Regions from separate parts of the Herbaspirillum camelliae genome, predicted to be linked through region 2. Evidence: predicted binding sites of a transcription regulator. Region 2 holds the regulator's gene; the other holds the start of a gene.

Region 1 (5,670 bases), 4.4 Mb from region 2:
CCGGGGATGATACCGCGCAACAGGCGACCGGCGCCGCCGGGCAGGCCGTGCTTCAGGGCGATCTGCTCGGTATGGCCGAGGTGGCGGACTGCTTCCGGATAAGCGGGCAGGAGGATGCTGGCGTCGATGCCAGCTTTGCGCAGCGATACCGCCAGCGCGGTGATCACGTCGGCCAGCCCACCGGTCTTGACGAGCGGCACGGCCTCCGAGCTGACTAACAGAACTCGAGCTTGCAAGATGGACCCCTAATTTGTGTGAAAGCACCTGAGATGGAAAGCACCCTTGGCTCGTCGCATCGACTTGCGTCTTCGCCAGCCGTCACGACTTGATCCGTGCGACCGGTGCGAAGACATGTCCTTCTTGTTCTGTTTGACTGGACGGTCTTGTCTTTTGAGCGCCGATGATTGACGTTATACGGATCAGAATGCGCAGCCACTATCGGACAGCGGCCTGAGATGGCGTAGGATGAATCCTACTGTTGCACTGCGGCGAAAGGCAGCGCGAGGACGGCCCTGCAAAAGCGGGCACGCGGGGTGGACCAACAACGGTAACAACGGAGAAGAAAGCCAGGATGATGGGGCCGGCGTGCTGCAGCGCATGACGCGCCACCCGGCCTCTGGCAGCCCTGCCCCCGCAGGCGCTGCAACTGAGCTCACTGTAGCCGCCTTCACGGAAACGGGCCAATTGAACCTTGCCAAGTGCTGAGCGCAGGCTTCATTGACCGCTGCTATCCCTCGGCAGTAGCGGGCGGCGTCAGGTGAGGCGTATGAAGGATCAGGCTTAGGATCACGCTTCGACCCGGAAGCCGATTTTCAGTCCGACCTGGAAATGGCCGATGCTGCCATTGTCCACATGTCCCCGGCACTGGGTCACTTCGAACCAGTCCACGTGCTTGACGGTCTTGACCACGTCAGCCAAGGCGTTGCGGATGGCCTCGTCGCTGCTGTTGGGTGAGCTGCCGACGACTTCGATGATCTTGTAGGTGTTGGAATTGTCGAGCTTGCGTTCATTCATGCTGGGCTCCTTGCTGTTGGATGGAAGGTGAACGAGAAAGGTGAAGGGATCAGACCTTCACCGCACTGAGGCTTGAGCCTATGAACATCCATCCATGCCGGGTATCGGTGCGCGCCCACACTGGAGGTAGGAAAAGCAGCGACGACGCGCCACCCTGCCCCGCTGCCTGCAACGCAGCATGCAGACCGGAAAGCTTGCTGCGTCGCAATGCCGCTGATCGCCGACGTCGCCGGCATTCCTACAGAAACATCAGCCAGGCGCTACCTGTTGCAGTGCAACCTGAACGATTACAATGATTGCAAATGGCGGGTCTGTCGAACTGCCCGCGTCGCCGGCTGCAACTCCTTCTGGGATGCAGTGCTTGCTGGCTACGTGCTCGGGATTTTCATCGCTTGGAGATCATCATGTCGCAACTCAACCAGGGCCAGCTCGCCCAGAACGACCAACTCAACCCGGCGCAAGCCGCAGCCGGCGTCACCGAAGACCTGCAACACGTCAACGACGACGCCGCTGCGGCCCGTCACCTCACCGCCATCCGCATTCGCGGCCAGCTGGCTGAGGTGGACGGCGAGCCGCAGCAAGGCTGACCAGAATCCGTTCAGCCTTGGCCAGGGTCGCGGCCTGTTCATGCAGGTCCTGATCCTGGCTCCTTTGCTCCTTCTACTCCTCCCCTTCCGTCTCCCTGCACCGTATCGGCCTTCACCGCAATCCTAGGCGCTTGGCCAGACGGTTCAGGTTGGCCCTGTCCACCCCCAGTTCGCGTGCGGTTGCGGCCAGATTGCCCCCATGGCGCTGCAGGGCCGCACTGACCAATTGGCGTTCATAGCGCTCCAACGCGTCGCGCAGGGAGCCGCCAGTATCTGGCGGGATCTGCTCGGCGAGCAGCCGAGGCTCGGCTGCAGCGGCCGGCGCCGGAGACGGCGCATGCAATTCCAGCGCTGCCGCATCCAGCGTCAGGATGGCGGGCCGGGTGCGGTGTGTTGCCAGCGAACGCAAGGCGCTACGTCCGATCAGGTGTTCCAGTTCGCGGATGTTGCCGGGCCAGGCATAGTCCAGCAAGGCGCGCTGCGCATCGGCGGACAAGCGCAGGCTGGACAGGCCCAGCCGCGCCCGGTTCTGTTCCAGAAAATAGCCCGCTAGCAGCAAGACGTCGCGTCCGCGCTCGCGCAGCGGCGGCACGCGGATGGGAAATACCGACAGGCGATGGTAGAAGTCGGCCCGGAAATGGCCGCGCTTGACCTCGTCGGCCAGGTCGCGGTTGGTGGCTGCGATGAGGCGCACATCGACCCTGTGCTCCCGGTCCGACCCGACCCGCTGCAACTGTCCGCTCTGCAGTACCCGCAGCAGCTTGGCCTGCACCGCCAGCGGCAACTCGCCGACTTCATCGAGAAACAGCGTGCCGCCATCGGCCATCTCGAACTTGCCACGGCGGTCGGCCACCGCACCGGAAAACGCCCCGCGGACATGACCGAACAGCTCGCTCTCGACCAAAGTATCGGGCAAGGCGGCGCAGTTCAGGCTGATCATGGGCTTGTGGGCGCGCGGCGAGGCCGCATGCAGGGCATGGGCCACCAGTTCCTTGCCGGTACCGGTCTCGCCGGCGACCAGCACGGTCATGTCGCTGGGGGCGGCCATGCCGATTTCCTGCATCAGTTGGCGATGCGCCGGACTTTGCCCGATCAGCTCGCGCTTGCCCTGGCTCTGTTCCAGACCCAGCCGGTAGGCCTCGGCGCGCTGCTGGGCCTGCTGCCCCGCCTGCGCCAGATCGCTGATGCGTTCGGCCACATTGACGGTGGCCGCCGCCAAGGCGGCAAAGGCTTGCAGCGAGTCCATGTCCACGCTGTCGAAGCGCCCCCGCCCCAGCGCGTCCAGCGTCATCAGGCCCCAGGCGCGCCCATTGACGGTCAGCGCGCATCCCATGCAGTCGTGCACCTCCAGCTCGCCCGAATGCTGGTCGTTGAGACCATCGACCAGCCCGTCGTAGGGATCGGGCAACGGTGAATCGGCGGCGAAGCGCGTCGGTGCGGCATTGCCCAGCAAGATGCCGAAGCGCGGGTGTTCGCTGATCCGAAAACGTCGTCCCAGCGTGTCGCTGGAGAGTCCATCAATGGCCAGTGGCACCAGCACTTCCCCCTCCAGCCGCAACAGCGCCGCCGCATCGCAAGGAAAGAGCATCCGCAGGGTCTGCAGCAGTCGCCGATAGCGCTCCCGGTCATCGATCTCGCGGGAGAGATCGGCTACCAGCGGCACCAGGGCGTCGAGCAATGTTCTTGAGGTCATACTGACTACCTTCAAACTGAATGCGGTCATTATGACACGTGTCATGAATACACAGTTGATATCCAAGTCATTGATTCTTAAAGACTCTCAACTTGGCACGCCTCTTGTAATGGAGAAGACAGACCGGAATACCGGATTCTCCACACTAGCTGCCAAGAAAGGCCTGCCATGCTCACCGACGCCCAACTCGCCATCGTCAAGTCCACCGTTCCCCTGCTCGAATCGGGCGGCGAGACCTTGACCACCCACTTCTACAAGATGCTCATGCGCGACTACCCGCAGGTGCGCCCCCTGTTCAACCGCGCCCACCAGGCCAGCGGCGACCAACCGCGTGCGCTGGCCAATGGCGTGCTGATGTATGCGCGCCATATCGACCGCCTGGAAGAACTGGGTCCGCTGGCCGCGCAGATCATCAACAAGCACGTCGCCGTGCAGGTGCTGCCGGAACACTATCCCATGGTCGGCGATTGCCTCTTGCGCGCCATCCGCGAAGTGCTGGGTGCCGAGATCGCCACCGATGCGGTCATCGACGCCTGGGCCGCCGCCTATGGCCAGCTGGCCGACATCCTCATCGGTGCCGAACGCCAGCAATACGAGGCCAAGGCCCAGGCCCCCGGCGGCTGGAGCGGTGCGCGCAACTTCATCGTCAGCCGCAAGGTAGCCGAGAGCGAAGAGATCACCTCTTTCCATTTCGTGCCGCAAGACGGCGGTGAACTGCTTGACTTCGAGCCGGGCCAGTACATCGGCCTGCGCATGGTGGTCGATGGCGAGGAACAGCGTCGCCAGTATTCACTCTCGGCCCTGCTGCGCCAGGCTGGCCAGCCGCCGCAATACCGCATCAGCGTCAAGCGCGAACTGGGCGGCAAGGTCTCGCGCCAGTTGCATGACCAGATCCACGTCGGCTCGGTGGTCGAACTGTTCCCGCCCGCGGGCGAATTCACCCTGGCCGCCAGCGACAAGCCGCTGGCGCTCATCAGCGGTGGCGTTGGCATCACGCCGATGATGTCCATGCTGGCCGCAGCCCTGCCCTCGGGCCGTCCCATCCACTTCATCCACGCGGCGCGCCATGGCGGCGTACATGCCTTCCGCCGCCAGCTGGAAGAACTGGCGGCGCGCCATCCACAGCTGCAGGTGCGCTTCTGCTACGAGCAGCCCCGCCAAGGCGACGCTGCGCCGCATGCCACCGGGCTGATCGAGCGCTCGCTGCTGCAGCAATGGCTACCTGGGAATCCGGACCTGGACGCCTACTTCGTCGGCCCCAAGTCCTTCATGAAGGCCATCAAGCGCCAATTGGCCGAACTGGGCGTACCGGCCGCGCAGAGCCGCTACGAATTCTTCGGTCCGGCAGCGTCGCTGGACTGAGGCGCAGCGAGACCTGACAAGCAGACCAACAAGAGAGGACCACCCACGATGAACCTGGACAAATATCGCCGCGAACATGCCGACATCATCAGCCACGTACAGCAGCTCAAGCGCCTGAGCGCGCAAGGCATCGCCGCCCAGGCGGCCGCGATCGCGCGCGAAGTGATCGCCATGAGCTCGCTGATCAAGCTGCACCTGTCGGTGGAAGACCGCTATCTCTATCCGGCGCTGCAGAAAGCCGATCCGGCGCTGGCTGCCAAGGCCCAGCAGTACCAGCAAGAGATGGCCGACATCGCGGCGCAGTACGGCCAGTTTTCACGCCAGTGGAACGATGCCCAGCGCATCGCCGAACAGCCGGAACAGTTCCGCGCCGACGCCAACCGGGTCCTGAAGACCTTGTTCGACCGGATCGGACGCGAGAACCGGGAGTTCTACCCGATGGTGGAAGCAGCCTGACTCTGAGCCTGCATGGCGGCGCCGGGTGCGCTGCCATGCAGCAAGTTTTTCCGGATAGTCTGCACGTTTTGCGCGAAGACCTACGCCGGATCAGGCAATCATTGATCTTCGACAACTTTCGGCGGCGCAGCAAATGGTAGGCTGTGCACTCCCCCTCCTCCCGCCGAAAGACGACCATGACCGAGAAACTGAGCGCCCAGCGCCACACCCCCGATGAGTTGAGCCAGGAACTGGAAGCACTGGACATGGAAATCGTGCGCCACGCCGTGATCTGCCAGGTGCGGCTGTTTGATCCGGGCATTCTCAACCAGGTCATGGACAACAACGAACAAGTCTGCGGCGAGCCCCATCCGACGGCCTTCCAGAGCCTGCGCGGCCTGCTCTACCTGCACTTCGACATGCACCGGCAACTGGCCGATACCTATGGCCCAGCCGATGCCGAGCTGATCATCCAAAGGGTGCATGCGCACCTGAAGCCCCGCATCGGCGAACAACTGCATTCGCTCTTCGAGCGCCGCGCCGGCGGCGCCTGATCAGGCCACCAGGCGCTCGCCCAGG
Region 2 (5,670 bases):
CAGCAATGGCCTCAGGCCCAGAGCGTTTCAGTCCGCTCCACCTTTCATGCCCTGCCACTCCGGCGTAAGCTGCATGGAGATCCCGAACATGTCCAGCACGCGTCCCAGCGTATGGTCCACCATCTCTTCCATGGAAGCCGGGCGCTGGTAGAAGCCGGGCAGGGGCGGGAAGATCACGCCGCCCATCTCGGTGACGGCGGTCATGTTGCGCAGGTGGGCCAGGTTGAAGGGGGTCTCGCGCACCATCAGGACCAGGCGGCGGCGTTCCTTGAGCACCACATCGGCCGCGCGGGTGATGAGGTTGTCGGACAGGCCATGCGCCACGGCCGCCAGGGTCTTCATCGAACAGGGCGCCACCACCATGCCGGTGGAAGCGAAGGAACCGCTGGCGATGCAGGCACCCACATCACGCACGTTGTGCACCACATCGGCCAGCGCTTCCACATCCCTGCGCCGCATGTCCAGCTCCTGGTGGAGATTGAGCACGCCGGCTTCGGAGACCATCAGATGCGTTTCGATCTGGCCATGCTTGCGCAGGTGTTCCAGCAAGCGCACGCCATAGATGGCGCCGGTCGCGCCGGTGATGGCGACGATCAGGCGCTGGCGCGGCTGGCTGGAAGAAACGCTCACGGGAGCTTCAGGCGCGAAAAAGATCAGCCCTTGATCAGGGTCTGCAGTTCGCCCGAGGCGTACATCTCGCTCATGATGTCGGAGCCGCCGACGAATTCACCCTTGATGTACAGCTGGGGAATGGTGGGCCAGTTCGAGTACTCCTTGATGCCCTGGCGCACGTCCGGGCTTTCCAGCACGTTCACGGTGACGATGTTCTCGGCGCCGCTGGCCTTGAGCAGCTGGATGGCCTTGCCCGAAAAGCCGCATTGCGGGAATTGCGCAGTGCCCTTCATGAACAGCACGACAGGGTTTTGGGTCACGGTTTCTTTGATCCAGGATTGGACGTCGCTCATGGCTATGCCTTTAAAAATGGGATTGCCGACATTATAGGGAAAAGCCGTCGCGCGCGTTGGAGTCGGACGGGCGACTTGTCTTGCGTTTGCGGAAATATTGTTTTCGGGAAATGCTTTATATCAAATCATTTTCCTGATCCGAAGGGCTGTGGAAAAGATAAGGCCGCCATCTGCTTCTTCAAGCCGGTCCCATGGATGAGGGAAATTATTTATATCCTATGCGGATTTTCTGCCGGGAAATGACCGCCGGTGCGAAGAAATGAAAAAGGGCGCTTGCGCGCCCTTTGCTCATGAAAGGTTGAAGATCAGGGCATCATGCCGCGCCGGCGACCGCGTCGTCCGGGGCTTCTTCAGGCAGGCGCTTGGCCATGGAGTGATGTTCCTGCAACTTGTCCTTGTGCTTGATGACCTGGCGATCGAGCTTGTCGATCAGCGCATCGATGGCTGCATAGAGGTCGTGCGCAATGCTTTCCGCATGTAGATCCTTCCCCTTGATGTGGACGTTGATTTCCGCTTTTTGGCGCTTTTCCTTTTCTGTGAGTTTATCTACGCTCAGGATCACGCTGACGTCGATCACGTTGTCGAAATGGCGCTTGATACGGGCCAGCTTGCTTTGCACGTATTCCCGGATGGCGGGGGTCAGTTCGAGGTGGTGTCCACTGATGGTCAGATTCATACAAGACTCCTATCGTGAAGTCACTGGAGGTTCGTGCAATTCATCCTTGCTGCAGCTGTACCACGGGCACGGTCTTCGTGTCCGATGGCATGGGCATCAGCGGGATGCTTGCCGGAACACAGCAACGGTACTACAGAAAAACTGAGGAAAAACTCAGAGGGACTTGCGGAGATTGACTGGCGGAATCTTCAACACTTCGCGGTATTTGGCGACTGTGCGTCGCGCGACCACCATGCCTTGTTCTGCCAGCATATCCGCAATCTTGCTATCGGATAATGGGGTCTGCGGGTTTTCGGCTCCTATCAACTGTTTGATCAGCGCCCGTATCGCGGTGGAGGAAGCTTCGCCTCCGGTTTCAGTCGCGACGTGGCTACCGAAGAAGTACTTCAACTCAAACATGCCATGCGGTGTGAGCATGTATTTCTGAGTTGTCACGCGAGAGATAGTGCTCTCGTGTAGACCCAGTGTATCAGCAATTTCACGTAGCACAAGGGGGCGCATGGCGACTGCCCCATGTGAAAAGAAGTTTCTTTGACGTTCCACAATAGCCTGCGCGACGCGCAAAATTGTATCGAAACGTTGCCGCATGTTCTTGATGAGCCACTTGGCTTCCTGCAACTGCGAAGACAGCGATCCCTCGCCCTTGGCCTGCTTGAGCGCGCTGGCATACATGGCGTTGACGCGCAGCTTGGGCATGACTTCATGGTTGAGCATGACCTGCCAGCCATTCTTTGTCTGTTTGACAATCACGTCCGGCACGACATAGTCCGAGGCATCGCGGGCGAATTCCGCGCCGGGGTGCGGACGGCACTGGCGGATCACGGCCTGCGCTTCACGCAGGTCTTCGTCGTCGCAATCGAGCGCCTTCTTGATCTTGTTGAAGTCGCGTTGCGCAAACAGCGGCAGGTAATCTTCCACGATCTTCAGCGCCAGCCGGCGCGTGACGAAGGGCACCTTGGGCAGGCGGCGGATCTGCAGGGCCAGGCATTCGCCGGCGCTGCGCGCCCCTACGCCTGCCGGATCCAGGCTTTGCAGCAGCTTCAGTGAAATGGAGAGCTCTTCCAGGTCCACGCCCAGCTCTTCGGGCAGGCGCGCGAGGATGTCTTCCAGCGGCTCTTCCAGATAGCCGCTGTCGTCCAGCGCATCGGTGAGCAGTTCCAGTAGGGCGCGGTCGCGTTGCGTGCGCGCGGTGACGCGGATCTGCTCCAGCAGATGTTCGCGCAGCGTGATCTCGTGGGCTTCCAGTTGGGGACGGGCGTCTTCGTCATCGGGCGACTTGCCGCTGCGGGCCACATCGTCGAAGCTCCAGTCGGAGTCGCCGCTCACGCCCTCGGGGGCGGTGTCCTGGTACTCGAAACTGGATTCGCCATCGGCCGCTGCGGGCGCGGCTTCGCTGCTGGCTTCACTGCCGGTGGTCTCGCTCACGCCGCTTGAGGGCGCGGAAGAGACGGCGCCATCGGCCAGCAGGCGCACCGAATTGTCGAGCGCATCGTCCAGGCGTTCCAGCAGGGGATTGTCGCTCAGTATCTGCTCCAGCTCCTGGTGCAATTCCAGCGTCGACAGTTGCAGCAGTCTGATCGACTGCTGCAATTGCGGCGTCAATGCGAGATGCTGCGAGGTACGTAACTGGAGCGACTGTTTCATCTTTCTTTCTGGAAGCGGCGTGGCCCGCTGGTTGCAATGCCGGTGTGCTGGTCGGTTGCGCCTGTGCCTGGGTTACATGCGGAAGTGCTCGCCCAGATAAACGCGGCGCACTGATTCGTTGGCGATGATCTCTTCCGGGTTGCCGCTGGCCAGCACGGTGCCCTGGTTGATGATGTAGGCGCGATCGCAGATGCCCAGGGTCTCGCGCACATTGTGGTCGGTGATGAGTACGCCGATGCCGCGTTCCTTGAGGAAGCGCACGATGCGCTGGATCTCGATCACGGCAATCGGGTCGATACCGGCAAAGGGTTCATCCAGCAGCACGAAGCGCGGATCGGTGGCCAGTGCGCGGGCGATCTCGACGCGCCGGCGTTCACCGCCCGACAACGACAGGGCCTGGCTCTCGCGCAGCTTCTCGATCTGCAATTCGTGCAGCAGGTTGTTCAGGCGCCCTTCGATCTCGTCGCGGGAGAGCGGCTTGCCGTCTTCCTGGCGCAGTTCCAGCACGGCGCGGATATTGTCCTCCACGGTCAGCTTGCGAAATACCGAGGCTTCCTGCGGCAGGTAGGACAAGCCCAGCGTGGCGCGCTTGTGGATGGCCAGGCGCGAGATGGGTTCTCCGTCCAGATCGATTTCGCCACCATCGGAAGGCACCAGGCCGACGATCATGTAGAACGAGGTCGTCTTGCCAGCGCCGTTGGGACCGAGCAGGCCGACCACTTCGCCGCTGCGCACCTCCATGGAAACGTCGCGCACCACCTGGCGCGCGCCATAGCTTTTCTTCAGGCCGCGCACGACCAGCGAGCTTGCTGCCATCTTACTGATCCTTTCCGGGCTGGGTGGGCTGCGGGGTGGCAGGCTGAGCGGGCTGGCCCGGCTGCGCCGGCGGCGCATTGCGCGGCTGGATCACGGCGGTGATGCGGCCCGCGCCCGGCTTGCTCTGGCCGCTGGCGGTGTTGTTGACCGAATAGAATTCGGCGCGACTGTCGTAGGAGATGAATTCGCCATTGACTTCGTCGGTGATGCGCTTGCCATCCATGCGCTGGATATGGGCGCGCTGGAACAGCTTGGAGACTTCGGTCTGCTCCGAGTATTCGATGCGTTCGGCCTGGCCTTCGATCCACAGGTCGGGGCCGCCGTCACGCTTCTGGCGGAAGGTCGCCAGCGATCCGGGGGCGGCGTAGAGCACGGCGTTTTCATAACCGTACTGGTCGGTGGTGAGCACCACGCGGCCGGCCTTGATGATGAGGGTGCCGCGGGTCATGACGACGTTGCCGGTGAAGGTCTTCACCTGGCGCACGTCATCGTAGACCATCTGGTCGGCTTCGATGTTGGTGGGCTTGGTGGTGTCGGCCTTCTCGGCGCGCGCCACGCCACTGAGGGCAGCCAGCATCAGCAGCGGAAGTAGGAATGAGCGTTTCATAAAATCCTGTCTGGTCGGGTCTTGGCGTTATTGTTCTGACGGAATATCGGGGGGCGCGAATCGGTGTTATCAGCGTTTCTTCGGGGTCGGTTCGTAGTAGCCGCGCACATTGCCGAACAGCTGCACCACCTGGGTCGCATTGTTGGCCACCATGCCGACCCCGTTGAGGCGGGTCGTGCCCATGGTCATGGCCACCGGCTTGTCGGTCTTGACGATCTCGTCGTCCGGCAACAGCAGCAGGTAGTCCGAGACCACCCGCATCTGTTCGCGCCCCTTGTAGGGCGCGCGGATGGCGTTGGCGTTGCCGTACATATGGATCTGGGTCTGCTCATCGGTGACGCGCGCGGTATCGGAATAGAGCTCCATGGGTGGCTTGCCCTGATCCAGATTGTGGACCACCGGCTTGGTGATCTCGAAGGAATCGTCGGTCGGGTAGTGCACCATCTTCACGCCCGACATGTCGTAGCGCGGCAGGCCGTTCGGCCCCATTTTCACGTAGCTGAAGTTTTCCAGGTAATAGTCGGGCTTGCCGCGCGGACGTTGCGCGGCCTGCTGGTCGCCCGCCGCGCGCATGGATTGCAACACCCACACGCTGCCCAGGGCAGCGCCGATGAGCAGCACCAGGATCACGCCGATGCGGATGCGGTCGGCCGCACGTTCGCCGCTGCGCCCGCTCATGCCAGGTACGGCGCCAGCGCCGCCTCGTAATTGCCCTGCGCGGCCAGCACCAGGTCGCAGATCTCGCGCACGGCGCCATTGCCGCCGCTGGCCTGAGTCACGTAGTGACTGCGCAGCTTGACCTCGCGGTGGCCATTGGCCACGCAAGCCTTGAAGCCCACCCGCGTGAGCACCGGCAGGTCGATCACGTCGTCGCCGAGATAGCCGCATACACTGGCGTCGAGGCCGGTGTGCTGCAATAGCTGTTCGAAGGCCTGGCGCTTGTCATGCACGCCCTGGAATAC

The links. The regulator sigma-54, encoded in region 2, starts transcription at its own class of promoters, with help from an activator protein. The targets are predictions, from matches to a motif close to TGGCANGNAANCTGCTTT.
Region 1: the regulator sigma-54 is predicted to act here: its motif matches at 3,388-3,405, upstream of hmpA (NO-inducible flavohemoprotein).

The regions. Positions count from the first base shown of each region.
Region 1 covers NZ_KV880769.1:4,515,004-4,520,673, forward strand. The annotation lists gene glgA (glycogen synthase GlgA) at 1-236, opposite strand, end outside; gene BGK68_RS20155 (dodecin) at 787-1,014, opposite strand; gene BGK68_RS20160 (hypothetical protein) at 1,419-1,601, shown strand; gene norR (nitric oxide reductase transcriptional regulator NorR) at 1,714-3,294, opposite strand; gene hmpA (NO-inducible flavohemoprotein) at 3,463-4,656, shown strand; gene BGK68_RS20175 (hemerythrin domain-containing protein) at 4,705-5,112, shown strand; gene BGK68_RS20180 (hypothetical protein) at 5,289-5,645, shown strand; gene BGK68_RS20185 (2-hydroxyacid dehydrogenase) at 5,646-5,670, opposite strand, start outside.
Region 2 covers NZ_KV880769.1:114,368-120,037, reverse strand. The annotation lists gene BGK68_RS00510 (UbiX family flavin prenyltransferase) at 28-630, opposite strand; gene grxD (Grx4 family monothiol glutaredoxin) at 654-965, opposite strand; gene hpf (ribosome hibernation-promoting factor, HPF/YfiA family) at 1,279-1,641, opposite strand; gene BGK68_RS00495 (RNA polymerase factor sigma-54) at 1,795-3,285, opposite strand; gene lptB (LPS export ABC transporter ATP-binding protein) at 3,358-4,101, opposite strand; gene lptA (lipopolysaccharide transport periplasmic protein LptA) at 4,103-4,708, opposite strand; gene lptC (LPS export ABC transporter periplasmic protein LptC) at 4,778-5,386, opposite strand; gene BGK68_RS00475 (KdsC family phosphatase) at 5,383-5,670, opposite strand, start outside.